2 regions of the Simplicispira sp. 125 genome follow, and region 1 is predicted to be linked to the other one. Evidence: predicted binding sites of a transcription regulator. Region 1 holds the regulator's gene; the other holds the start of a gene.
The links. The regulator FNR, encoded in region 1, switches genes on or off when oxygen is low (the NO sensors DNR and NnrR bind a similar motif). The targets are predictions, from matches to a motif close to TTGATNNNNATCAA.

Region 1 (10,924 bases):
CAGTTGCGCAGGCTGCCCGTAATCCAGTCGCTGATGTCCAGGCTCTCATGCAACTGGCCCTTGGTGTTGCGGTGGTGCGCCGTGGCTTCGCGCCCTTCCATGGCGAGCTGGCGGAAGGGGTTGGAGGGGTCGCTGCCCAGCCGGGTCAGCCCGGCGGCAAAGTCTTCGCTGTGCCAGAAGGTTTGCACCGCGCTGGCGTGCTTCTTGTATTTGACGATGTCCAGCGCCTTTACCAGGATGACGATCCACGAGGCCAGTGACATGCCCAGCAGCAGCACGGCGACAGCCCGGGTGACGAAGTCGCCCTGGGTCCAGACGTTGGCAAGGCCGAATTGCGATTCCATGAGAACTCCTGAAAATTATTCGAGAACAAAATTGATGGGCACCTGGTACCACATGGCTTCGGCCACGCCGTTGCGCTTGCCGGGCACGAAGCGCCAGCGCCTGACGGTGTCCTGGGCCTGGCGGTCGAGGCGGTCGAAACCGCTGGATTTCTGGACCTCCACCTTTTGCGGCAGACCATCGGTACCAATGAGTACGCGCAGCATGACCTTGCCCTGTTCGCCCATGCGTTTGCTGATGGCCGGGTAGCTGGGCGCCGGGTTCTGCAGGTAGGCGGCGTTGCTCGATGGCAGTTCGATGCGCGCGGGGGCCGGTGGGGCAGGGGGCGCCGGTGGTGCCGCCACTTCCACAGGCGCCTCGATGGGCGGCGCGGGTGGCTGTGGTGTCGTCACGCCCAGGGGGGCGTTGGGCGCAGGCGTGGGGTCGGGCACCGCCATGGGCATGGGGGCTGGGCGGGGCTTTTGAATTTTGGGCGCGGGCTGCACCGGCGGGGGCGCGGGGGGCGGGGGCGGTGCCACCTTGGGCGCGGGCGGGGTGATGAACTCGCTCAACAACTCGACGGGAACGACCACTTCCACGGCGCGGCGCAGCAGGCCGGTTTGCAGGGCCCACAGGCCAGCCACATGCAGCAATACCACGCCGATGGCGATGACAGCGGTGCGACTCAGCCCTCCGGGTTGCTCGAATCGATCGTAGGTTGACATAAAAAATGAATAGCAGTCAGCGCAGTACAGGCCTGCACCACGGCAGAAATGAGGCGTTTTTTAACGGCGCAAAATCCAGCCCAGGGAACCCACTACCAGCAGCAGGCAGATCAGCAGTGTAGTGAAAAGCTCCATGGCGGCTCAACCTGCACAGGCGCAGGTTGACGGTGTGCATGCGGCTGTATTGTGCAATGCAGCAACCGGGTGGCTGCTTTGGCACTGGGCCACCACATCGCGTGCGCAGCCTTCGCACTGGCCGCACTGGGTGGCCACGCCCAGTTCAAACTGGATTTCGTCAAAGCCCATGCCCGCACGAACGTGGCGAGCGATTTCACGGTCAGAGACCCGGCGGCAGACACAGACGATCATGGCAGTCAGTGGTGGATAAAGTGATGAAATTATAAATGCGAATCCATCGCATTAGCAATATGTGTGGATCTTTGGGATGGATAAACACAGGTTATTCGAGCAGGGCGCGGCTGGCATGCGCGGGCGTGGCGCAGCCGGTCAGGGCCATGGCCATTTCCAGTTCGTCGCAGAGCAGGCGCAACACATGGGCGACACCGGTGGCGCCGGCGGTGGCCAACCCGTAGATGGCGGGGCGGCCCAGCAGCACGGCCGTTGCGCCCAGTGCCAGGGCCTTGAGCACATCGGTGCCGCGGTGGATGCCGCCATCGACCAGCAGCGGTAGAGCGCCTTGCAGGGCATCGGCAATCCGCGCCAGTGCATGGGCCGAGGCAGGTGCCGTGTCAAGCGTACGGCCGCCGTGGTTGGAAACGATCAGACCAGCCACGCCCAGGGCGGCCGCCTGCAGCGCATCCTGGGGGTGCAGCACGCCCTTGAGCAGCACCGGCAGGCGCGTCTGTGATTGCAGCCACTGCACATCGTCCCAGGTGGGGGCGTGCTCGACGAGGCCCTGGCACAGCAGGTGGGTACCGTCCGTGGTTTGCGGCTGAGGGGGCGGCGGAGCCAGCCCGGCCAGGTTCACCGCTGCAATGCCGGGTGGCAGGTGAAAGCCTGCGCGGCGTTCGCGGTCGCGTGCACCGCTGGTGGGGGCGTCTACTGTGAGCACCAGGGCTTCGTAGCCTGCGGCCTCTGCGCGCTGCACCAGCGCGCGGGTGAAGCCCCGGTCGTGCTGCAGGTAGAGCTGAAACCACAGCGGGCCACGCGCCGGGTCGTCCAGAAAGACCTGGGCCACTTCTTCCAGCGGCGTGCTGGCCTGGGTGCTGAGCACCATGCCTGCACCCAGCGCAGCGGCCGCATAGGCGCTGGCCCGTTCTCCGTCGGGGTGGGCCAGCCGCTGGTAGGCCACCGGGGCCAACAAAATGGGGTGGGCCAGCGTGCGCCCCAGCAGGGTGGTGCGGGTGTGGCCGCCGGCAAGAGAGCGCAGTATGCGCGGCTGCAGGGTGAGCCCGTCCCAGGCGCTGCGGTTGGCGCGCAGTGTGATTTCGTCCGCAGCGCCGCCGCTGAAATAGGCCCAGGCGGGATCGTCCAGGCGCTGGCGTGCATGCTGCGCGTAGTCGGCCAGGGCCACGGTGTCTTCTGGAATAGGCTGGCGCTGCAGTGAAAAAGTTTTAGTCAAAATGGCCTCTAGGGCAATACCATCAAGCGCAAGCAGCTATTGTTTTTAAGTCAGGCATCAGCCCACATGCGCAGCAGGTTGTGGTAGGTGCCCGTCAGCCCGACGACGGCGGGCGCGCTCTCGCCGATGGCGCTGCGCAGCTTGAGCAAATCCATGTCCATGTCGAACAGCAACTGGCGTTGCTCGGTCGAGCGCACCATGCTTTCGATCCAGAAAAAGCTGGCTACGCGGGCACCCCGCGTGACGGGCGTGACCTGGTGCACCGTGGAGCTGGGGTAGAGCACCATGTCGCCTGCAGGCAGCCGCACGACGCGCTCGCCCTGCGGGTGCTGGATGAGCAGCTCGCCGCCGTCGTAGTCCTGCGGGTCGGTGAGGAACAGGGTGCAGGAAATGTCGCTGCGTACCCATTGGTCGGGTACCTTGGAGCGCAGTACGGCACCGTCCACATGGGCGCCGTAGAAGTTGCTTTCGCCGCGGTAGCGGTTGAACAGCGGGTTGAATATTTTTTTGGGCAGCGCGGCAGAAAAGAACACGGCATCGCGCTGCAATGCAGACAGCACCAGGGCGCGCAGTTGCTGCGTCTGGGTGCTGTCCTGCGCGAGTTGCTCGTTGCGCTTGTGCGCCAGGGCCTGCGCCCCTGCGCTGCTGCGTCCATCCACCCAAGGAGCATCGTCGCCGAGCAGGCTGCGGGCAGTGGCGACCTCTTGGGGGGTGAGAATGTTTTTGAGATGCAGGAACATGGTGGATGCAGCAGGCAGGCAGGGACTTAGAAGCGCGTCTTGAGCACCAGTTGCACCGAGCGCGGGGCGCCAGGGGCGTAGAAGCCGCGGTACAGCGCATCGGCATAGAGCTTGTTGGTCAGGTTCTGGACGTTCAGCTTGAGGGAGGTTTTGTCATCAAAGCTGTATTCGACCATCGCATCGGCCGTGACAAAGCTGCTGGCCTCCATGGCGCGCGAGCCTTCGGGGTTTTGTGCGCCACGGTAGGTCAGGCCGCCGCCTACGCGCACTTTGGGCGTCACCGCGTAGGTGCTCCAGAGGCTGCCGCTGTGCTTGGGCGTCAGGCCCGGGCGATCGCCCTGCACCTGTGCGCCACCGCCGTTGGCGGCGAGCACCGTAGTGCTTTTGTCGATTTTTGCGCTGGGAATCCAGGTGTGGTTCCAGAAGATCTCCCACTTCGGCGAAATGCGACCCGCCAGGTTGAACTCCATGCCGGTGGCGTGGCGCTTGCCCGAGAGCAGGTAACCAGGGTTGTCGGGGTCGGTGTTGCGCTCGTTGAATTTTTCGCTGTAGAAAGCGGCCACGCCCAGCAGGGCGCGGCGCTCGAACAGTTCCCACTTGCCGCCGATCTCAAAGTTGCGGCTTTTTTCGGGCGGTGTGTCGGCCAGTGAACCGGTATTGGCGTTCACACTGCCGAATTGGTAGGTGTCGGCCGAGGTGTTGAACGAGGAGCCGTACGACACGTAGTAAGACGCCAGTTCATCGGGTTGGAACAGCACGCCCACACGGGGGCTCCACAAGCCGTCCGAGGTTTCATCGCTCAAAGAGCCGTTCGCGTTGCGGTACGAGGCCTTGAACTGGTCGTAGCGCAGGCCGCCGACCAGCTTGATGGTCGAGTTCAGCGACATCGTGTCTTGCAGGTACAGGCCAATATTCTGTGCCTTGAAGGTGTTATAGGCCACCGGAGCGCGCATATCGGGTGCCCAGGCTCCGTTGTTGGGCGTGCCCACGGTCGTGCCCAGGCCGTTGGTGGCCGACGAATTGCCCGCTGCGTTGGCATAGCTCGAGTTGCGGTTGGCGTCGTCGTGGTAGTAATCCACGCCGGCCAGGATGTCGTGCTTCTTGCCACCCCAATTGAACGAGTGGGTGTAGTCGCTTTGCAGCTGCGTCATCGTGCTGTCGCCGATGCGGCCTTTGGAGGTGCGCGTCAGCGGCGTGCTGGCGTTGATCTGGTCGAGAGCGGTGATGGGCGTGCCAAAGCGGATTACGCTGGCCAGCAGGTCGCGCTCATACTTGCCGTGGCGCAGGCGCGTCTGCAGCTCGCCACCGTCGCCAAAGCGGTGAATGTGGCCCAGCGTGACGTACTGCGACGAGGTGTTGAGGTGGTCGCTGGCCAGGCCGTAGTAGTTTTTTGCCGGAAGTGTGGGCACGATCTTGCCGTTGTCGTTGATCCACGGGCTGTTGTAGCTGGGGCGGCCTTTGACATCCAAGGCGTACAGGCCGATAGAAAACTCATCGCGCGTGCCGATCCCCCAGGCAAACGTCGGCGCTATGCCGCGCTTGTCCTGCTTGGCACCGTCGTTGTCGGAGTCGTGTACCAGGGCGTTGAGGCGCAGTGCGGCGTTCTCGCCGGTCTTGAAGTTGAAGTCACCGGTGAGGCGGTTTTCCTTGCCGGTGCCCAGGGTGTACGAGACTTCGTGCTGGTCGATCAGCAAAGGCGCCTTGTTGACCTGGTTGACCACGCCGCCGGTCGAGCCCTTGCCAAACAACATGGAGGCCGAGCCCTTGAGCACTTCGACGCGGTCGAGGTTGAAGGTGTCGCGTTCGTACAGTGGAGCATCCTTCATGCCATCGGTGTAGATGTCCCCCGCCTGGCCGAGCGAGAACCCGCGCAGGCGCACGTCTTCTTCACCCGTTTCGCCGGACTGGAAGGTCACGCCCGCCGTGGTGCGCAGCACTTCGCGGAAGTCATCCTGGTTGCGGTCGTTCATCAACTTTTCGGTGAATACGGTGACCGATTGCGGGATGTCGCGGATGTCCTGATTTCCCTTGCCCACGGTAGTTTTCTTCACCCGCACGGTGTCCTTGCTCTGGATCTCCGCCGTGTCTTTCACGGTCACCGTGGACAGGGTGGCCGCGTTATCGGTGGTTTGGGCCCAACTGCTCATGGACGCTGCGAGCATCAGTGCGCCCAGCGGAATCAGGGCCTTTTCAGCAGCAGGGGAATATGCGTTGTGCAAAAGCGTTGCGGAACGCTGCTGCGTGGGTTTCTTTGCCAAAGTGGCCTCCGTTGGTTGGAAATGCAATGGACACCGCAGAAGGTGTCGCCAAGGTGGAGCGCTAGGCAGTGGCTGGCAAAGGCGTGGCTGTGCGGGTATCGCGCACAAGGATGTTAAATCAAACGATAGTCATTATCATTCGTGTTGATGTATTTTCGCCACAGGATCAGATCAAACAGACGAAAAAAAGCCGGCAAAGCCGGCTTTGGGGAGCGCAGTCGCTCGTTATTTCACGTGCTTGCCAATCAGGCCGGCCATTTCGAACATGGACACCTGGGGTTTGCCAAAGATTTCCTTGAGCTTGGCATCGGCATTGATCATGCGTTTGTTGGCGGCGTCCTGCAGGTTGTTGGCCTTGATGTAGACCCACAGCTTGCTGATGACCTCGGTGCGTGGCAGCGGTGCTGCACCCACGACAGCCGCCAGGGCGGGGCTGGGCGTCAGGGCTTTCATGAACGCGGCGTTAGGGGTGCGCTTCTTGGCGGGAGCAGCGGTCTTGGCAGCAGCGGCTGGTGTGGCCGGGGCTTTTTTTGCAGTTGCCATGTTGGGAATTTCCTTGTTGGGATGGGTCAATGCACCAGCGAAAACCTGCTTTTCCACTGGCATACGGAATGCTACTGGTAAAAAATCGGCTTTCCAAGCGGGTTCAGGGTTTTTTTGCTTCGCCATGTTGCAGCATTGCGATGGCGGCGCTTTTGTGGGCGCGCTAGTGACAGGCTTGCTGGCTATTGACGATGCGTTTGAGGGCATCGGGGCTCAAAATACGCACATGGCGCTGCTTGACCTCGACAATGCCTTCTTCCACAAATTTTGAGAAAGTGCGGCTCACGGTCTCAAGTTTCAGGCCCAGGTAGCTGCCGATTTCTTCGCGCGTCATGCGCAGCACCAACTCTGACTGCGAGAACCCGCGTGCATGCAGGCGCTGCACCAGGTTGAGCAAAAAGGCGGCCAATCGCTCTTCAGCGCGCATGCTGCCCAGCAGCAACATGACGCCGTGCTCACGCACGATCTCGCGGCTCATGATTTTGTGCACGTGGTGCTGCAGGGCGTTGACTTCGCGCGACAGTTCTTCAATGCGGTCGAAGGGCATGACGCAGACTTCGGCGTCTTCGAGGGCCACTGCATCGCAGGTATGGTGGTCGTTGACGATGCCGTCCAGGCCGATGATCTCGCCGGCCATTTGAAAGCCTGTGACCTGGTCGCGCCCGTCCTCGGTCGCTACGCAGGTCTTGAAGAAGCCTGTGCGGATGGCAAACAGCGAGGTGAACTGTTCGCCATTGCGGAACAGCGTGGTGCCACGCTTGATCTTTCGCCGTACCGCCACGACATCGTCAATGCGCTTGAGTTGTTCGTCGTTCAGACCCACCGGCATGCACAATTCACGCAAATTGCAGTTCGAACACGCAACCTTGAACGCCTGGGGTGTCATGTGAACGGGTACCTGTCCGGTTTCAGACAGAGCGCCCGACGACTCGTCGGCATGGGATGCGGGGACGATGGAGATGCGGGTTGGGGCTGACATAAGTCAAATTATCACCCATTCTGCATTTTTGCCAGAACAGAGCCAGTAGCTCCAACAGGTGCTTGACCAAAATCAAGATTCGAGCCGCTAATCTGGGGCACATTAGAAAAGCCAGCTAGGAACCTAAATGACTGTTGTAACCCCTGAATTGCTCACCCGGTTTGATGTATCGGGACCCCGTTACACCTCGTACCCCACCGCTGACCGCTTTGTTGATGCCTTCGGTGAGGACGAATACGTGCTGGCCCTGCAGCAGCGCAGGCAAAGCGCCGTGGGCAAGGCCTTGCCCTTGTCGGTGTACGTTCACATCCCGTTTTGCGAGTCGCTGTGCTATTACTGCGCCTGCAACAAGATCATTACCAAGCACCATGATCGTGCTGATGTGTATCTGCGCTATTTGAACCGCGAGATTGAGTTACACACGGCGCACTGCGGCGTGGGCCAGGTGGTCAGCCAGATCCACTTGGGTGGCGGCACGCCCACCTTTCTCTCCGATGAGGGGCTGCGTGACCTCATGGGCATGCTGCGCAACCATTTCACTTTGGTGCCCGGCGGTGAGTATTCGATCGAGGTCGACCCCCGTACCGTGGATGCAGATCGGCTGGCCCTGCTGCACGAACTGGGATTCAACCGCCTGAGCTTCGGTGTGCAGGATTTCGACCCTGAAGTGCAGAAAGCCGTGCACCGCATCCAGCCCAAGGAGCAGGTTTTTTCCCTGGTCGAGTCGGCGCGCTCCATTGGCTTTGATTCCATCAACGTCGACCTGATTTACGGCTTGCCCAAGCAAACCCCTGATTCATTCGACCGCACGCTGGCGCAGGTAGCCGAGTTGCGCCCCGACCGCATTGCGCTGTATGCCTACGCCCATTTGCCCGAGCGCTTCAAGCCGCAACGGCGCATTGTGTGGGCAGACCTGCCCATGGCATCGGCCAAGGTGTCGATGCTGTCGCGTTCGCTGGAGGCATTCAGCGCAGCGGGCTATGTTTATGTGGGCATGGACCATTTCGCACTGCCGGACGATGCGCTGGCCATCGCCAAGCGCCAGGGGCGTCTGCACCGCAACTTCCAGGGTTACAGCACGCAGCCCGACTGCGACCTGATTGCCCTGGGGGTTTCTGCAATTGGCCGCGTGGGCGCTACCTATAGCCAGAACGCCAAAACCCTGGACGACTATTACGATCGGCTCAACCAGGGCCACCTGCCGGTGGTACGCGGCCTGGCGCTGACGCGCGACGACCTGGTGCGCCGTGCCGTCATCATGGCTTTGATGTGCCAGGGAGAATTGCTTTTTGAACCCATGGAGCAATCCTGGCTGATTGACTTTCGCACTTACTTTGCCACCGAGTTGGAGCAGTTGAAGGAGATGGAGGGGCAAGGCCTTGTTGTCCTGGGTCCTGAGGGCATCGAAGTGACGGCAATGGGTTGGTACTTTGTGCGGGGCATTGCCATGGTGTTTGACCGGTATCTGCAAGCCGACAAGAACAGAGCGCGGTTTTCCCGCATCATCTAAACCCCATGTTGGCTTCCTTGGCCTCGACTGCGTTGCTCATGGGGCTCGCAGGCGGGCCTCATTGTCTTGCCATGTGCGCCGCGCCGTGCTCTGTCGTGACCGGCCAGGCGCTGCCGCAGGTGCCTGACCAGGCGACCGAACATACACTGCATTGGCTGCCCCGCCCGGGCGGTTTGGCCCGCAGACTGGTGGCATACCACAGCGGGCGATTATTAGGCTATGCGGCCGTGGGTGCGTTGGCTGCCATGGCCATGCAGAGTCTGGCGTGGATGACGCAACACACGGCAGCGTTGCGCCCGGTCTGGACGTTCATGCATGTGGCCGTGCTCGCCTGGGGCCTGATGATGGTGCTGCAGGCACGCCAGCCGGCATGGGTGGAGCAGGCAGGACGCAGCGTGTGGAATCGTGTCCGGCCATTGGTGCAGGCGCCGGGAGGCGTGTTTGTCACCGGATTTCTATGGGCCTTGATGCCTTGCGGGCTGCTGTATTCGGCCTTGCTGGTGGCGGCCCTGAGTGGTGGCGCGTGGCAGGGAGCGCTGAGCATGGCGCTGTTTGGCGTGGGTAGCGGCTTGTGGTTGTTGGCTGGCCCGTGGCTGTGGCAGCACTTGCGTGTACGCATGAATGTCCTGCGCGCCAGTTGGGGGACCCGGTTTGCGGGTTTCTTGTTGATGGCTGTGGCCTGCTGGGCCTTGTGGATGGACCTGGTATACCGGCCGTCGCTGATCTGTCAGTAATAGAAACCGCGTTATCTCAGTCCTTTTGTGGCGCAAAAGCGCCATTGGGGCGATGTCAGCAAAAGTATCTCCAGATGGCTTGATAATGGGGCGCGCATTCCTTTCACGGGCCTTTTCCGCGACGCACCTCTGCAATGGATGACAACACCGCCATACCTATCGCCATAGACCAATTGCGTATTGGTATGTACATCCAGCTCGGACTGAACTGGATGAGCCATCCTTTTCCCGTCAGCAGCTTCCGCATTGCCTCAGAGTCCCAGATCGAGATTCTGCGCGGATTGGGTCTTGCAGAAGTCCGCTACGTTCCTGCCAAGAGCGATCCTGCCCCCGCTACAGCGCTACTAGAGAAGGCGGCGACGTCCCTTGATCAGCGCCAGCAAAAAAATGGCACGGCGTCGGCCAGCCCTGCGACAGAGCAGGAAGATTCGGCCCTGCGGTTGCGGTTGCAGTTGCTGGAGCAGCATCGTCGGCTGGACGCCTGTGACCAGCGGTTCATGGCGGCCACGCGCAACTACCGCAAGCTCGTCGAGAAGGTGGAGGGCGGGCCTATGCTGGCGCGTCTTGAAAGCGAGGCGCTGGTCACCGACTGTGTGCAGGAGTTACTGCAAAACACGGAATCCGTGATCAGTCTGCTGTCCGAGGGCGTGGGCGAGCGCAATGCCTTGCATCCGGTCAACGTCATGGTGCTTTGTCTGCTGATGGGCAAGGCGCAAGGACTGTCGCCCGAGGGCATGCAGGACCTGGGTATGGCCGGGTTGTTGCATGACATCGGCAAGATGCGCTTGCCAGAATCCGTGAATGGCCCGCAGGAGGGGATGACACCGGCAGAGCAGGCCCGCTACCGCAGCCATGTGGGTGAATCTGTGCGTCTGGGCCAAAGCATGGGTTTGTCCAGCGGCGTGCTGCTGGCCATTGCGCAGCACCATGAAATGGCCGATGGCAGTGGTTTCCCCCTGCGGCTCAAGGGCGAGGAGTTGTGCCAGGCGGGGCGTACCCTGTCGTTGGTGAATCACTACGAGCGTTTGTGCAACCCGGGTCGCACAACCCCGGCCCTGACGCCCCATGAAGCCCTCTCCGTCATGTTTGCGCAGCAAAAAGGGTATTTCGATGCCGTTGTGCTGGGCACCTTCATTCGAATGATGGGCGTGTATCCCCCGGGCTCGGTGGTGCAGCTGGTCAATGACCGCTATGCCATGGTGGTGTCGGTCAATTCCTCGCGGCCCTTGCGCCCCCGGGTGATCGTTCATGATGACCGCGTCCCCCGGGACGAGGCACTGATTCTGGATCTGGAAAGCATGCCTGAACTGGGTATTCGTCGCAGTCTTCGTCCCTCGCAATTGCCCCGGGAGTCACTTGAATATTTGTCGCCGCGCAAGCGCATTTGCTACTTCTTCGAAAGAGCCGTAGACCAGGCTGCTGTCGGGGAACGGGTGTGAGCTGCGGCGCGCAAGAGAGTCTCTGGCAAGCTGCGTTTGACGGATTGCAAGAAGCTGTCTGGCTGGTGGATGCATGCGCGCGCACCATCGTTT
Region 2 (10,924 bases), 2.3 Mb from region 1:
GGCCCAGCGCCTGCGCCCAATCGTCGAAGGGGCGCGGCACCAGCGGTACCCCGGCTTCCAACAAGGCCGCCAGCGGGCGGTCGGCCTCGGCCACTGGCGTGGCTTCGGGGGCGGCCGCCATGGGCGCCGGGGCGGTGCGTTCGCGCAGATCGAAACCCAGGTCAATGCGGTAAGCGCGTTGCATGCGCAGTTGCAAGGCGCTCAATTCCGTGGCTTCTTCGAGCGATGCCATGGCGCTGTGCACAGCGGCATCGTCGTGCCCCGTCATCACGAACCACAGGTTGTTGCGGTGCTCGCGCTGGTAGTTGTGGTTGACGCCTGGGTGGCTGGAAACGAGGGCTGCCACAGCGTCCAGCCGCTCGGGCGGCACGGCCATGGCGGCCAGCAGGGCGGCGCCGCCAGCATTGCCCGCGAACACGCCGCCGATGCGGCTCAGGGCGCCTTCTTTCTGCAGCCGGGCGTAGCTGTCCAGTACCTCCACAGCGGAGAGATTCAGCGTGGCGCCGATGTGCGCAAAAGGCTCGCGCACCAGCGGAAAGCCGCGCTGCCAGGGGTTGAGCAGCGCGAGGCGCTGTGCCGCGTGGGCTTGCATGTCAAAAGCCCAGCCGCGCGGCGCGCGACGTGAAGAAGATGCCGCTGGGCGAATCGATGGTCATGGTCGCCTGGGTGGCGAAGGTCTGCGTGTCGATCACGCTGACGCGGTGGTCGTCGCGCGAGCTGATCCACACCGATTCGCCGCGCGGCGTGAACTCCATGTGCAGCACGGCCTTGCCGGGTTCCAAGGTGCGCACGATTTTTTGCGTGGTGGTGTCGATGACCTGCACACGGTGGTAGTCGGGCACCGAGAAGTTCACCCACACCTGGCGGCCGTCGGGCCGCGCCATTACGAACACGGGCTGGCCCGCCACCGGGATGCGGCCCACCTCCTGCCAGGTGTCGGTGTCCACCACCAGCACCTCGTGGCGGCCGATGGCGGGCAGGTAGGCGCGGCGCCCGGCCACGGCCCAGCCGCGCAGGTGCGGCATCTTGTAGACCGGCAGCGGCTCCTGGCCCCGGCCGTAGCCGCCCAGGATGCGGCGCACCTGGGGCTTTTCCTCCCACAGGTCCACCATGGCGAGGCCGTCTTCGCCAAACAGCCCGGCGATGTAGTGGCGGCCATTGGGGGTGACGAGCGCGTCGTACGGCTGGTGGCCGATGTTGCGCAGCCGCGTGGTGCGCGGCTGCGCGGGGGTAGACAGGTCACTGATCCAGATCTCGTCGGCATCGAACAGGCTGTAGGCAAAGCGGCGCCCTGGCAGGTCCACCAGGCCGACCACGCGCGAGAGCTTGCCCGGTGCATATTCGGCCGGAATGTCTGCCAACAGAGTCAGCGTTGCGGCATCAAACGCCTTGATACCGCCCGGGGTGTAGTTTTGCGCTACGACCATGCTGCCGTCGGCGCTGATGGCGCCGCCAATCGAATTGCCCGCCTGCATCACACGGCCAACGGTGCGGCGGGTGAGCAGATCCACCTTGGTGAGTGCGCCGTCGCGCCCAAACACATAGGCGTAACGGCCGTCGCGAGAGAACACCACCGAGGCGTGCGAGAGGTCGCCCAGCCCTTGTACCTCGGCCAGCACCTTGCGTTCACTGGTGTTGACGATGGCCAGCGTTCCCGTGGCGCGGGCAACGACCACGCCCAGGTCGCCCGTACCGGTGGCGGCAGGCAGACCGGCGCAGCCGGCGAGCAAAGAAGATGCGCCCATCAGGGCAAGGCAGTCGCGGCGTTTCATTGGGGGGCTTTCGAGGGTTCAGGGAAACCGGCGAGCAATTGCCCGGCGATCCACAGGGCATCCGCCTCGCTCAGCATGGCCTTCCAGGGGGCCATGGGCGTACCGGGGCGTCCACCGTAAATGGTGGCAGCCAGAAATTCGAGTGGCTTGTCTGCCAGCGCAGCACGGGTCAGGGCCGGGCCCAGGCCGCCGGTCAGGTACAGGCCATGGCACGAACCGCAGTCCTGGCGCACCATGCGCACCAGTGCGCCCTGGCGGGCGGCATCAGGGGCGGGTGCCTGCGCCTGGGCACTACTGGCAGCCAGCAGCGCCAGACCCAGCAGCGGCTTCCACAGTGCGCTGCGTTTGCGGGGAGCGGGGCCGTGCAGGCGGAAGGGGTGGAGGGACAATAGTGGCACCATGGAGGGATGTTCACCGCATTGGCCGGATGCGTCCTTGATGTGCATCAAGGACACTTGGGCAAGGGCTTTTGACAATGGCCCCACCTACAGTCTGCCTTTTTGTTCCGGAGTTTTGATGGATTTTCCCCACCCCCCAGTCCACAGTACCGTCCCGCGCGGTGCGGACGCACCGTCCGTCGCATTGGCCCCCGTGCCCCGCTCCGCCTGGGGCCGCGTGACGCTGGTCGGCGCCGGGCCGGGCGATGCAGAGCTGTTGACGCTCAAGGCCGCACGGGTACTGGCCAGTGCCAGCCTGGTGCTGTACGACCACCTGGTGTCCAAGGATGTGCTGCAGCACGTACCCGCCAGCGCAGAGCTGATCTATGTAGGCAAGCAAAGCAGTAACCACAGCCTTCCGCAAGAAGGCATCATCGACCTCATGGTGCGACTGGCACAGGCGGGCCGGTCGCTGGTGCGCCTCAAGGGGGGCGACCCCTATATTTTTGGCCGTGGCGGCGAAGAAGCCCAGGCCCTGGCCGCCGTAGGCATCGCCTGTGAAACCGTGCCCGGCATCAGTGCCGCACAAGGTGCTGCGGCTGCTACGGGTATTCCGCTCACCCACCGCGACCATGCAGGCATGCTGGTGTTTGCCACCGGCCATTTGCAGGGCGAAGGCGAGGAGCGCAGTGTCGCCCTGGACTGGGCCGCGCTGGCACGGCCCCGGCAGACCGTCGTGATCTACATGGGTGTGGGTACCTTGCCGCTCATCTGCGCCAAGCTCATCGAGCATGGTTTGCCGCCCGGTACGCCCGCAGCGTTGATCGAACGCGCCACCCTGCCCGACCAGCGCAGCATCATCGGCACGCTGCAAAGCCTGCCGGCCTTGGGCGTGGCACACCAGGTGTGCCCGCCGGCGCTGATCATGATTGGTGAAACCGTCTCGCTGCAGGCACGCATTGGCAGCCAGGCGACGGTGGTGGCAGCTCCCTAATCGGCTTGCTTTTGCGGTGCGTTCCAGCCGTGAGAGGCAACGTAAGCGAACAGAAATTCCATGAACTTTTCCACGGCAGGCGAGGGCGAGGTATTGCTGCGCACATAGACCTGGAAAGTGCGCCGCAGTTCGGGCTCGTGCAAGGGGCGCATCTGCAACTGGTACAGCCGCACCAGTGACGTGGCGTAGGGCAGGCAGGCGGTGATGCCCAGCCGCGCGCTGACCATGCTCAGTGCCGTGGTCATGAAGGCCACCTCGTTGCTCGGCTGCAGCGTCAATTTTTGCAGTGCCACATGCAGATCGAGCGCCAGGCGTTCGGTGAACTGGCCCTGCAGCGCAATGAAGGGGTGCTGCACTACATCGCTCCAGCAGATACGCGGCAGGGCTTCCAGTGCGTGGCCCTGGGGGAAAACCACCATGAAGGGCATCTCGAACAGTGGCTGGGCGGTGATGTCTGCGCTGGTGGCACGTTCGGGGCCAATGCCGAAATCCACTTCGCCAGCGGCCACACGCATCAGCACGTTCTCGACGGCGCAGTCGGTCAGGCGCACCTGCACGCCAGGGTGCTCGGCGCGGTAGGCTGCAATCACATCGGGCAGCAGGGTGCAAGCCATCAACTGGGGCGCGGCGATGCGCACCATGCCTTTGCGCAAGGCTTTGAGATCGTCAATGCTGGCCAGGGCTCCATCGAGGTCCTGCAGGGTTTTTTCCACCAGGGGCACAAAGCTGCGACCCACCTCGGTGAGGCTGATGCTGCGGGTGTTGCGGTCCACCAGGCGCACGCCCAGTCCCAACTCCAGTTCTTTGATCAGGCCGCTGAGCGCCGATTGCGTGATGTGCAAGGAACCCGCCGCCTGGGTAAAACTGCCCGTGCGGGCCAGCGCCACCAAGGCGCGCAACTGGCGCAAGCTGACATTCATTGGGAAATCTTATGAGTAGATCAATTAATACCGTTTGAATGATAGATGGCAAAGGCTTTTAATGGCAAACATCGCCAGACAGCCCAGGCGCGGCTGGCGAACCGCCCCGCAGCACGCAGTGTCCGTGCTGCCGCTGCGGCGGAATCTGGTTCAGGCACTGGTTCACCGACTGGAGACAAGGCATGAAGATCAAGAAGTTTCACCATGTGGCTTATCGCTGCATCGACGCCAAGCAAACCGTGGAGTGGTACGCCAAGTACCTGAACATGGATTTCATCCTCGCGATTGCCGAAGACGAAGTACCTTCGACCAAAGAGCCCGATCCCTACATGCATATCTTCCTGGATGCCGGGGGCGGCAATATCCTGGCATTCTTCGAGCTGCCGACCAAGCCGCCGATGGACCGCGACCGCAATACGCCCACCTGGACGCAGCACCTGGCCATGGAAGTGGGCAGCATGGAAGAGATGATGGAGGCCAAGGCGCGCATGGAGGCCGATGGCATCGAGGTGATTGGCCCGACGGAGCACACCATCTTCAAGTCCATCTACTTCCGCGACCCCAGCGGCCACCGCCTGGAGCTGGCCGTGAACACCGGCACGCCGGAGATGATGAAGAAGCTCGACGATGTGAAGTGGGACATGCTCAACGAATGGGCACAGACCAAGAAAGCACCCAAGCACGCCGCCTGGATGCACGACGGCAGCTACGCCAAGTAACTGCCCCTCCCCCCGACGCAGCACCGAAAAGGACCCAACCATGGCCCAACGCTTTGGGCGCGCCTGCGTGCGTGCACTGGAGATCGTCATCGTCGCCTGCCTGGCGGTGATGGCGGTGCTGGTGTTTGGCAACGTGGTGCTGCGCTACGCCTTCGATTCGGGCATTGCGGTGTCCGAAGAACTCTCGCGCCTGCTCTTTGTCTGGCTGATTTTTTTGGGCGCCATCCTGGCGTCGGTGCAGCGTGCGCACATCGGTTTTGATGCACTGGTGGAGCGCCTGCCGCTGGCCGGACGCAAACTCCTGGTGGTGCTCACGGGCAGCCTGATGTTGTGGGCGTGCGGCATGTTCCTGGTGGGCGGCTGGAAGCAGATGCAGATCAACCTGGGCAACAGCTACCCGGTGCTCGGTATTTCCTACGGCTGGCTGTATGGCGTGGCGATCGTGTTTGGCGGCGGCATGGCGCTGGCCATCGCCAACAACATCTGGCAAACGCTGCGCAGCACTGGCAGCCCGGCACTGACCAAAGACCTGGGCGATCGCATTCTCGAGAAGATGCCCGAGGTAGCCGCCAGTGATAAGAAGGGAGAGCCACGGTGAGCGCCGCCATCTTCTTGGGAGCGCTGCTGTCGCTCATCGCATTGGGCATGCCGATTGCCTTTGCGCTGCTGCTTTCGGGCGTGGCCGTCATGTTCCAGATGGGCCAGTTCGATTCGCAAATCGTGGTGCAGAACGCGATCGGCGGGGCCGATAACTTCGTGCTCATGGCCGTGCCCTTCTTCATCCTGGCCGGTGAATTCATGAACGCCGGCGGGCTGTCGCGTCGCATCGTCGAAATGGCCGGTGCCTTCGTCGGCCACTTGCGCGGCGGGCTGGGCTACGTGGCGATTTTTGCCGCCATCCTGCTCGCCAGTCTCTCGGGCTCGGCCGTGGCAGATACCGCCGCACTCGCCGCCATCCTGGTGCCCATGATGCGCCAGGCCGGCTACGACCCGGCGCGCGCCTGCGGGCTGATGGCGGCGGGCGGCATCATTGCGCCGGTCATTCCGCCGTCCATTGGTTTCCTGCTCTTTGGCGTGGTGGCCAATGTGTCGATCACGCGGCTTTTTCTCGCGGGCATCGTGCCGGGCGTGATGATGGGCGGCGCGCTCGTCGTCGCCTGGTGGCTGGTGTCGCGCCGCACGAGCGTGCTGGTGGCGCCGCGCAAACCCTGGAAAGAGCGCCTCGCGCTGCTGGGCAAAGGCTTCTGGGCGTTGATGCTGCCGGTGATCATCATCGGTGGCCTGAAATTCGGTATCTTCACACCGACCGAGGCGGCTGTGGTGGCGGCTGTCTACGCGCTGTTTGTCGGTGCGGTGATTTACCGCGAACTCACGATGGCCGCCATGTACCACTGCTTGCTGGTGACGGCGCGCACCACGGCCGTGGTGCTGTTGCTCGCTGCTCTGGCCATGGTGGCGTCTTACATGATCACTATTGCCGATGTGCCCGGCCAGGTGGGCGGCTGGCTCGGCGGATTGAGTGAGCATCCACTTGCACTCACTGCGGCAATGATGGCGGTGGTGTTCCTTGCCGGCATGGTGCTCGACTTCATTCCCATCGTGCTCATCTTTACGCCGGTCTTCTTGCCCATCGTGCAGCAGGCCGGTATCGACCCGGTGTACTTCGGCGTCATCTTCATCATCAACTGCTCGCTCGGCATGATCACGCCGCCCGTGGGCGTGGTGCTCAACGTCGTCAGCTCGATTGGCAAGGTGACGCTGGGCCAGGCGGCGCGCGGGGTTTTGCCCTTCCTGATGGCCGAGCTGGCCGTGTTGGTGGCGTTGGTGCTCTGGCCAGCGCTGGTCATGGTGCCCGCCAGCTGGTGGCGCTGATTCTTTGTGTTCTTTCCCTTTTTCAACCCAGGAGACAACCCCATGAAAGCCCTTTCCCAACTGATGGCTCTGACGCTTGCCGGCAGCTTTGCGGTGGTGGCCCCATTGACCGCGGTGGCCCAGGTGACGGCCAAGTTCGCTGTCACGCTGCCTGAAAAATCGCACCAAGGCCAGGGTGTGGCCAAGTTCATTGAACTGGTGGACGCCAAGAGCGGCGGCAAGATCAAGATCAAGGGTTTTTACGCCGGAGCACTGGGCAACGACGTGCAGGTCACCTCGGCGCTGCAGGGCGGCACCATTGAATTTACCGTGCCGCAAACCACCACCCTGACCGGCATGGTCAAGGAATACGAAATCCTCGACTTCCCGTTCCTGTTTGCCAATGTGCAGCAGGCCGAGAAGGTACTCGATGGCCCGGTGGGCGACAAGCTCCTGGCCATGCTGCCCGAGAAGGGCCTGATCGGCCTGGCGTACTGGGAAAACGGTTTCTTCAATGCCACCAACAGCAAGCACCCGATCAACAAGGTAGAAGATTTCGCAGGCCTGAAATTCCGCGCGGTGCAGGCCAAGATTTCGCAGGAAACGGTGAAGGCGCTGGGCGCCAATCCGGTGCCGCTGGCTGTGCCCGAGCTCTACACCGCGCTGGAGACGCGCACCGTCGATGGCCAGGGCACCCCTACCGCCGTGATCGCCGCGCTCAAGCTGGGCGAAGTGCAGAAGTACCTCTCGCTCACCCGCCACAGCTACGGCGCCTTCATTCCGCTGGTGTCGAAGAAGTTCTGGGACAAGCTGAGCGAAGGCGACCGCAAGATCCTGAAGGACGCCGCCATCGAGGCGCGTGCTTTCCAGCGTGGCGTGGCGCGTGAGCAAGAGAAGTCGGCCCAGGCGGCCATGGCCGCCAAGGGTCTGATCGTCAATGACGTGACCGAAGCCGAGCACGCCCGCATGCGCGAGAAGGTGCAGCCCGTGTGGAAGATGTTCATCCCCAGCGTGGGTGAGGGTCTCTACAAGGAAGTAACCGACCAGCTCGCTGCCAAGTAATTCCATTTCTAAACCATCCGTGTCGTTGTTGCTTCGCCTTGCCGTGCTGCAGCACTGATCGTAGGCTTCGCGCCTAGACACGAATGATTTGGAAACGGAATCAACCCCGCTAAACCAGCCCGCGCGCTGCGCGCCTGAACCGGCAGGGTGCTGTGCACCTGCTGGTTGGGCTGCTGCATGTTGGCGTGCACGGTTTCAGCTCCCTGATTTTTCCAAGGTTTGCACCATGAAACTCGCCACCCTTAAAGCTGGAGGCCGCGACGGCACGCTCGTCGTCGTGCGCCGCGATCTTTCCCAATGCGTCGCCGTACCCCAGGTGGCGCCCACGCTGCAGGCCGCGCTGGACGACTGGGACCGCTGCGCACCGCTGTTGCAGGCGGTCTCTGACACCCTGAACGCCGGGAACGCCGCAGGGGCCCAGCCGTTTGACCCGGCGCAATGCCATTCCCCCCTGCCGCGCGCGTACCAGTGGGCCGACGGTTCGGCCTATCTCAACCATGTGGAGCTGGTGCGCAAGGCCCGGGGCAGCGAGGTGCCGCCGTCCTTCTGGACCGACCCGCTGATGTACCAGGGCGGATCGGACTCGTTTGTCGGCCCGCGCGATCCCATTGACGCACTTACCGAGGACTGGGGCATTGACCTGGAGGCCGAGGTCGCCGTCGTCATGGGAGACCTGCCCATGGGGGCCAGTGTGGCGCAGTGCGGCCAGGCCATTCGGCTGGTGATGCTGGTCAATGACGTGTCTCTGCGCAACCTGATTCCGACCGAGCTGGCCAAGGGCTTCGGCTTCTTCCTGTCCAAACCTGCCAGCAGCTTCTCACCCGTGGCCGTCACGCCCGACGAGCTGGGCAACGCCTGGCAAGACGCCAAGCTGCACCTGCCGCTGCGGGTCGCGCTCAACGGCCAGCCCTTCGGCTGTCCCAACGCGGGGGAGGATATGACTTTCAGCTTTGCGCAACTGGTAGCGCATGCGACCAAGACCCGCGCCATGGCGGCGGGCTCCATCGTCGGCTCGGGCACGGTATCGAACAAGCAGGGCGGTCTGCATGGCTCGAGCATTGCCAATGGCGGCGTGGGCTACTGCTGCCTGGCCGAGGTGCGCATGTACGAAGCCATCGAGGGCGGCGCGCCCGCCACGCCTTTCCTGCACTTTGGCGACCGCGTGCACATCGAGATGCTCGACGCCAGCGGTCAGAGCATCTTTGGCGCCATCGACCAAACCGTGCGCCGCGTACAGGCCCCGGTCTGAAGGGGGTTGTGGCCATGCTCCGGCTCTACACCTACTTTCGCAGTTCGGCGGCCTACCGCGTGCGCATTGCGCTGGCCCTCAAGGGGCTGGCGTACGACTCTGTGCCGGTGCACCTGCTGCGCGAGGGTGGCGAACAGCACCAGAGCGCCTACCGTGCCGTGAACCCCGCCGGATTGGTGCCCGCCCTGCAGGACGATGGCGCTACGCTCACGCAATCGCTGGCCATTCTGGAATACTTGGAAGAGAGGCACCCGCAATCCCCGCTGCTGCCACTGGCCGCGCTGGACCGGGCGCGCGTGCGGGCGCTGGCGCTGGCGGTGGCCTGTGACATCCATCCGCTGAACAACCTGCGCGTGCTCAACTACCTCACGGGCCCGCTCGAGGCCAGCGATGCACAGCGCACTGCCTGGATACACCACTGGATGGCCCTGGGGTTGGAGGCCATTGAGCAGCAACTCGCACACAGCCCGCAGACCGGAATGTTCTGCCATGGCGACAACCCTACGCTGGCCGATTGCTGCCTGGTGCCGCAGGTGTTCAATGCGCAGCGTTTCCAGGTGGACATGGCACCGTATCCCACCGTGCAGCGCATTGCGGCGCACTGCGACAGTTTGGCTCCCTTTCAAGCGGCCCATCCGGCCCAGCAGGCCGACGCTGGCTGAGTCAAGCGTTCAAACGCTCTGGCGCCCCGCCAGCAAACCGCGCACCGTGCCATGCACGATGAAGGCCTGGGCGGCGTAATAGGTGACCAGTACGCCCACCTGGGCCAGGGGCAGCGGCAGTACAAAGCGGTTGGTGGCCAGCAGCGCATCGCTCAGCATGAAAATGCAGGCCCCCAGCGCGACCTGGTGCGCTGCACGGTCTCCCAGCGCGCGGGCCCGGCCCAGGGCCTGCGCCGCCATGAGGGCAATCACCAGCACATACACCGCCACCGGCACGCGCAACGCCGGCGGCAGGCCCCCTTGCCAGAGGAACAGATACATTGCGGCGCCCACGCCCACGGTGGCCACCAGCGCGCCGCGGTGGGAAAACCAGGGCACGCCCTGTTTGAACAGGGCGATATAGGCCAAGTGCGCCAGCAGAAAACTCACCAACCCGGGGATGAAGAAACCCTCCACCATGAGAAAGGCGTCGCCCGCCAGCGAACCCACCAACGCCGCCACCAGCAGCCCCCAGGAATTTGAGAGAAATTGGCCTCTAACGCTTATCTGGTGAGCGCTATAAGCTACAAAAATAATAGCAATCACCATGGTCAGTGGTTTGAACAGCCAATGCCAGTGCAGCAGTCCCATGGCGCTGGTGGCCGTGGCCAGCGCCCCGGCCTGCACCATCAGCGCCTGCAGGCAGCCGATGCGCCTGCGCAGTGCCGCCCACAGCGCCCATGCGGACGCCAGCAGCGTGACCGCCCACAGGGTGCTGTGCAGGGGTGGTGCGCTGGAGGCCTGCACGCCCAGGGTCACCAGACCGGCCAGCAGAAGGACGCTTTGCACGGCGGCAAAACCGCGCAGACCGTGAGAAAAGGGTGCAGCGACAAGAGGCATGGCAAGGTGGTTCCAGTAGAAGGAAAAAACGGCCCCGGCACCGAAGCACTCAGGTCAATGCGCCCCGGGCGTCCACGCGGAAGATGCGCTCGACCGTGCCATGCTCCAGCCCGCCGCGCACCCCGATCATGTAGTCGTGCAGATTCACCGTAGGGTCGCAGTGCCCGGGTATCAGCCACAGCATGCGCCCGATGGCAGGCAGCAGCGCCTTGGGGCCTTCGGTGGTCAGCAGCCCGTGCTCGTCGCCCCCATTGCTATAGCGCAGCGCTCGCTCGGGCGGCAGCAGCGCCACGCGGGGCATGCCCGAGTCGATGGCGTGGCTCTTGTGACCGGCGTCGCACACGGCGCGGTCGCCCTGGCGTGAGATCACCTGGGTTTTGATGAACAGCGCGTGCTCGAAGCCTGGTTGCGCGGGTTCGCGCTCGTTTTGCGCATAGCT

Region 2: cobA (uroporphyrinogen-III C-methyltransferase) is a predicted target of FNR. The motif match lies at 2,208-2,221, and genes of this name have one in related genera.

Annotation. Positions count from the first base shown of each region.
Region 1 covers NZ_QEKM01000001.1:337,055-347,978, forward strand. The annotation lists gene C8D04_RS01610 (MotA/TolQ/ExbB proton channel family protein) at 1-344, opposite strand, end outside; gene C8D04_RS01615 (energy transducer TonB) at 360-1,046, opposite strand; gene C8D04_RS01620 ((2Fe-2S)-binding protein) at 1,188-1,415, opposite strand; gene C8D04_RS01625 (alpha-hydroxy acid oxidase) at 1,507-2,628, opposite strand; gene C8D04_RS01630 (Fe2+-dependent dioxygenase) at 2,679-3,368, opposite strand; gene C8D04_RS01635 (TonB-dependent siderophore receptor) at 3,395-5,515, opposite strand; gene C8D04_RS19170 (SWIB/MDM2 domain-containing protein) at 5,852-6,169, opposite strand; gene fnr (fumarate/nitrate reduction transcriptional regulator Fnr) at 6,333-7,055, opposite strand; gene hemN (oxygen-independent coproporphyrinogen III oxidase) at 7,276-8,658, shown strand; gene C8D04_RS01655 (sulfite exporter TauE/SafE family protein) at 8,664-9,392, shown strand; gene C8D04_RS01660 (HD domain-containing phosphohydrolase) at 9,527-10,831, shown strand; gene C8D04_RS01665 (EAL domain-containing protein) at 10,828-10,924, shown strand, end outside.
Region 2 covers NZ_QEKM01000001.1:2,589,738-2,600,661, reverse strand. The annotation lists gene C8D04_RS12155 (Lrp/AsnC family transcriptional regulator) at 1-592, opposite strand, end outside; gene C8D04_RS12150 (cytochrome D1 domain-containing protein) at 594-1,772, opposite strand; gene C8D04_RS12145 (cytochrome c) at 1,769-2,173, opposite strand; gene cobA (uroporphyrinogen-III C-methyltransferase) at 2,289-3,143, shown strand; gene C8D04_RS12135 (LysR family transcriptional regulator) at 3,140-4,063, opposite strand; gene C8D04_RS12130 (VOC family protein) at 4,246-4,782, shown strand; gene C8D04_RS12125 (TRAP transporter small permease) at 4,823-5,380, shown strand; gene C8D04_RS12120 (TRAP transporter large permease subunit) at 5,377-6,654, shown strand; gene C8D04_RS12115 (TRAP transporter substrate-binding protein) at 6,697-7,695, shown strand; gene C8D04_RS12110 (fumarylacetoacetate hydrolase family protein) at 7,922-8,944, shown strand; gene maiA (maleylacetoacetate isomerase) at 8,959-9,606, shown strand; gene C8D04_RS12100 (lysoplasmalogenase) at 9,616-10,485, opposite strand; gene C8D04_RS12095 (DSD1 family PLP-dependent enzyme) at 10,535-10,924, opposite strand, start outside.